DNA from 2 places in the Pseudorhodoferax sp. genome. Region 2 is predicted to be linked to the other one. Evidence: predicted binding sites of a transcription regulator. Region 2 holds the regulator's gene; the other holds the start of a gene.

Region 1 (2,197 bases), 220 kb from region 2:
CCGGCCTTGGCGACGGCTTCCAGCGTGGGCAGCAGTTCGCGGATGTTGCTGATCTTCTTGTCGAACAGCAGCACGTAGGGGTTGTCCAGCAGGGCGGCCTGCTTTTCCGGGTTGTTGATGAAGTAGGGCGACAGGTAGCCGCGGTCGAACTGCATGCCCTCGACGACTTCCAGCTCGTTGTCCAGGCTCTTGCCGTCCTCGACGGTGATCACGCCTTCCTTGCCGACCTTGTCCATGGCGTCGGCGATGATCTTGCCGATGGACTCGTCGCTGTTGGCGGAGATGGCGCCGACCTGGGCGATCTCCTTGGAGGTCGTGGTGGCCTTGGAGGCCTTCTTCAGCTGCTCGACCAGGGCGGCGACGGCCTTGTCGATGCCGCGCTTGAGGTCCATCGGGTTCATGCCGGCGGCCACGTACTTCATGCCTTCGCGCACGATGGCCTGGGCCAGCACGGTGGCGGTGGTGGTGCCGTCACCGGCGTTGTCCGAGGTCTTGGAAGCGACTTCCTTGACCATCTGGGCGCCCATGTTCTGGAGCTTGTCCTTCAGCTCGATTTCCTTGGCCACGGACACGCCGTCCTTGGTCACGGTGGGGGCGCCGAAGGAGCGCTCGAGCACCACGTTGCGGCCCTTGGGGCCCAGGGTCACCTTGACCGCGTTGGCCAGGATGTTCACGCCTTCGACCATGCGGGCGCGGGCGTCGCCGCCGAAAATGACGTCTTTAGCTGCCATGGATGTTTCTCCGGATTCGTTTCAACAGGGGGTGGGCGAAGGGCTTACTTCTCGACGACCGCGAACAGGTCGTCTTCCTTCATCACCAGCAGTTCGTCGCCGTCGACCTTGACGGTCTGGCCCGAGTACTTGCCGAACAGCACGCGGTCGCCGACCTTGACGGACAGTTCGACGCGCTTGCCATCGTCGTCCCGCTTGCCCGGGCCGACGGCCAGCACTTCACCCTGGTCGGGCTTCTCGGCGGCGTTGTCGGGGATCACGATGCCCGAGGCGGTCTTGGTTTCGCTTTCAACACGCTTGACGATCACGCGATCGGCCAAAGGACGAAGTTTCAATTGCATCTCCTGAAGAAGGTTGCGTTGCACTTGGGTTGCTGGGGGCAGCCGCGGGCTGCCGCCCCGAAGACGCGGGATCGCGGTGCCTGTTAGCACTCGACCCCAGCGAGTGCTAATCATAGCGGCGAAATGTGACGCTTCAAGAGTGGTCCGGCGAAAAAAGTGGCCGGGTGCAGACGGCGATTCGTCCCTATCTTGCGCAAGCGCATTACCGCAGCGCCGGGGATTTGCTAAGGTCGCAAGGATGCACGAATCGACTTCACCGAGGACGGGGCGCGGTCGGAAGGCGCCCGCCTCTGGCAGCGTGGCGTTATCGGCCGTGCCTTCGACCCTGCGCATCCCGCTGGCGGCCCGCGCCCATGGCGACGCGCTGTTCCCGCAGGTGGCGATCGGCGACGTCCATGCCCGCGCGTGGCTGGATGCCATCGGCGACGACGGGCAGGACTGGCTCGACGACCGGCCCAGCGTCTACGGCGTGCTGGCGCGCACGCGCGTGTTCCGCGAGCGCGCGCTGGACTACCTGGCGCGCCATCCGGCCGGGCAGGTGGTCAACCTGGGCTGCGGCCTGAGCCACTATTTCCAGTGGCTGGACAACGGCCGCTGCCGCATGGTGGAAGGGGACCTGGAGGAAGTGGTGGCGATCCGCCGGCAGCTGCCGGGGGGCGGTCCGGACGGCCGGCGGCACCGGCTGGCCGTGCTGGACATCGGCCAGCCGGGCTGGTGGGACCGCCTGGGGCTGGCGCCGGACCGGCAGGGCGCGCCGGTGTTCCTGATGTGCGAGGGCGTGCTGATGTACCTGCCGCCGGCCACCGTGCGGGGCATTCTGGCGGAGTTCGGCGCGCGGGCCCCGGCCGGCTCGGTGTTCGTGTTCGACGCGCTGTCCGGGCTGGCGTCGGGCAACGCGCGGCTGCATGCCTCGGTGCGGCACACCGCGGCCGAATTCAGCTGGGGGCCGCTGCGCATCGCCGAGCTGACCGCGCCGCACGGGCGGCTGCAGCTGGAGGCGGTGCACATGGTGATGGAGGGCTACGACCCGCTGTACGCGGTCATGGGGCACTCGTTCCGTCTGTTCATGGGCGTGCCGTTCTACGCGCTGTACGAGCTGCACGCGCAGCACGCGGCAGGCGGCTG
Region 2 (2,197 bases):
AGCCGGGGATCGACGGATGCATCAGCGGCCCGCCGGCCGACAGCGCGTAGGCCGTGGAGCCGGTCGGCGTGGCGATGATCAGGCCGTCGCAGCGCTGGTTGGAGACGAAGTGCCCGTCGATCTCGATGCGCAGTTCCACCATGCCCGAGGTCGCGCCGCGGTTGACGACCACGTCGTTCATGGCCCGCGCGTCGAACACGCATGCGCCGTCGCGCAGTACGCGCGCGTGCATCAGGCTGCGGTGGTCCTCCTCGTAGGCGCCGGCCAGCATCGGCGCCAGCGCGGCCTGGTAGCCGTCGATCGGGATGTCGGTGATGAAGCCCAGCCGGCCCTGGTTGATGCCGATCAGCGGCACGCCGTAGGGGGCGAGCTGCCGGCCGATGCCCAGCATCGTGCCGTCGCCGCCGACGACCAGCGCCAGGTCGCATTGCTCGCCGATCGCCTGGACGTCCAGCGCCTCGAACTCGGTCAGCCCGGTGCTGGCCTGGACCTGGCGGTCCAGCACCACCTCGCAGCCCTGGCGGATCAGGAACTGCGCGATCTCGCGCAACGCGCCGGGCGGCGTCGGCGTCGATCCGCCGAAGGCCGAAGGCTGGTACTTGCCGAACAGCGCGACGCGGCGGAATGTGGGGTTCATCCGACAAATTTACCTCACTAGAATGGGCCGATGCTGGATGATCGCGCCAAGTTGCTGATGAAAGCGCTGGTCGAGCGCTACATCGCCGACGGCCAGCCCGTCGGTTCGCGCACCCTGTCCAAGGCCTCCGGGCTGGACCTGTCGCCGGCCACCATCCGCAACGTGATGTCCGATCTGGAGGACATGGGCCTGATCGCCAGCCCGCACACCTCGGCCGGGCGGGTGCCCACGGCGCGCGGCTACCGGTTGTTCGTGGACACCATGCTGACCGTCCAGCGCGACGGGCTGCAGCCCCCCGAACTGGTCGCCGAGCAGCCGCAGAAGGTCATCGCCAATGCGGCGCAGCTGCTGTCCAACCTGTCGCAGTTCGTCGGCGTGGTGCTGGCGCCGCGGCGCGCCTCGGTGCTGCACCACATCGAGTTCCTGCGGCTGTCGGAGCGGCGCGTGCTGGTCATCATCGTCTCGCCCGATGGCGACGTGCAGAACCGCGTGCTGTTCACCGAGGTGGACTACACCCAGTCGCAGCTGGTCGAGGCGGCCAACTACCTGAACGCCCACTACGCCGGCTTGGCGTTCGAGCAGGTGCGCGACCGGCTGGCCGGCGAGGTCGAGCGCCTGCGGGCCGAGATCGCCACGCTGATGCAGGCGGCCGTCAGCATCGATGCCCAGGCGGGCCAGCCGGCGGGCGAGGTCGTGATCTCGGGCGAGCGCAACCTGCTGGCCGTCAGCGATTTCTCCAGCGACATGCGCAACCTGCGCCGCGCGTTCGACCTCTTCGAGCAGAAGACCCAGCTGCTGCGGCTGCTGGATGTCTCCAGCCGTGCCGAGGGCGTGCGCATCTTCATCGGCGGCGAGAGCAGCGTCGTGCCGATCGAAGAGCTGTCGGTGGTCAGCGCGCCGTACGAGGTCGACGGCCAGGTGGTCGGCACGCTGGGCGTGATCGGGCCCACGCGCATGCCCTACGACCGCATGATCCAGATCGTGGACATCACGTCCAAGCTGGTCAGCAATGCGCTGAGCCGGCCGCGCTGAGCCTCTCCTACAATCCCGGGCGCCCGCGCTGGCCGCCTGGGACCCTAGCTCATGCTGGTTAGAGCAGCGGACTCATAATCCGTTGGTGCCGAGTTCGACTCTCGGGGGTCCTACCAAATTCCATGCCGGTTGTGTGTCGTGGTCGACACGATTGGTGGCACGGCACGTGCTATTCTTTTTGCGAACCTGTCGCGCAAGCGGCCAGATCTCCATTGCCGGCACGCGCCGGTCCTGTTTCGGGCTCCACCCATATGATTCTTGTCACCGGAGGCGCCGGCTACATCGGCTCCCATGTCTGTGTCGAACTGCTCCAGGCGGGCCAGGCCGTCACGGTATTCGACAACTTCAGCAACAGCAACCCCGAGTCCCTGGCGCGCATCGAGCGCATCACCGGCAAGGCACCGGCGCTGGTGCGTGGCGACATCCGCGACCGCGCGGCGCTGGAGCAGGCGATCCGGGACAGCGGCGCCGGCGCCGTGATCCATTTCGCCGGCCTGAAGGCCGTCGGCGAGTCGGTCGAGAAGCCGC

The links. Region 2 encodes HrcA, which represses chaperone genes, less so after heat shock. Its sites were predicted from a motif close to TTAGCACTCNNNNNNNNNGAGTGCTAA; they were not measured.
Region 1: the regulator HrcA is predicted to act here: its motif matches at 1,156-1,182, upstream of groES (co-chaperone GroES).

Annotation. Positions count from the first base shown of each region.
Region 1 covers NZ_JASGJZ010000001.1:789,290-791,486, reverse strand. Annotated here, with positions in the region: gene groL (chaperonin GroEL) at 1-731, opposite strand, end outside; gene groES (co-chaperone GroES) at 776-1,066, opposite strand; gene QM782_RS03825 (class I SAM-dependent methyltransferase) at 1,386-2,197, shown strand, end outside.
Region 2 covers NZ_JASGJZ010000001.1:1,006,292-1,008,488, reverse strand. Annotated here, with positions in the region: gene QM782_RS04815 (NAD kinase) at 1-637, opposite strand, end outside; gene hrcA (heat-inducible transcriptional repressor HrcA) at 668-1,669, shown strand; tRNA gene QM782_RS04805 (tRNA-Ile) at 1,708-1,785, shown strand; gene galE (UDP-glucose 4-epimerase GalE) at 1,921-2,197, shown strand, end outside.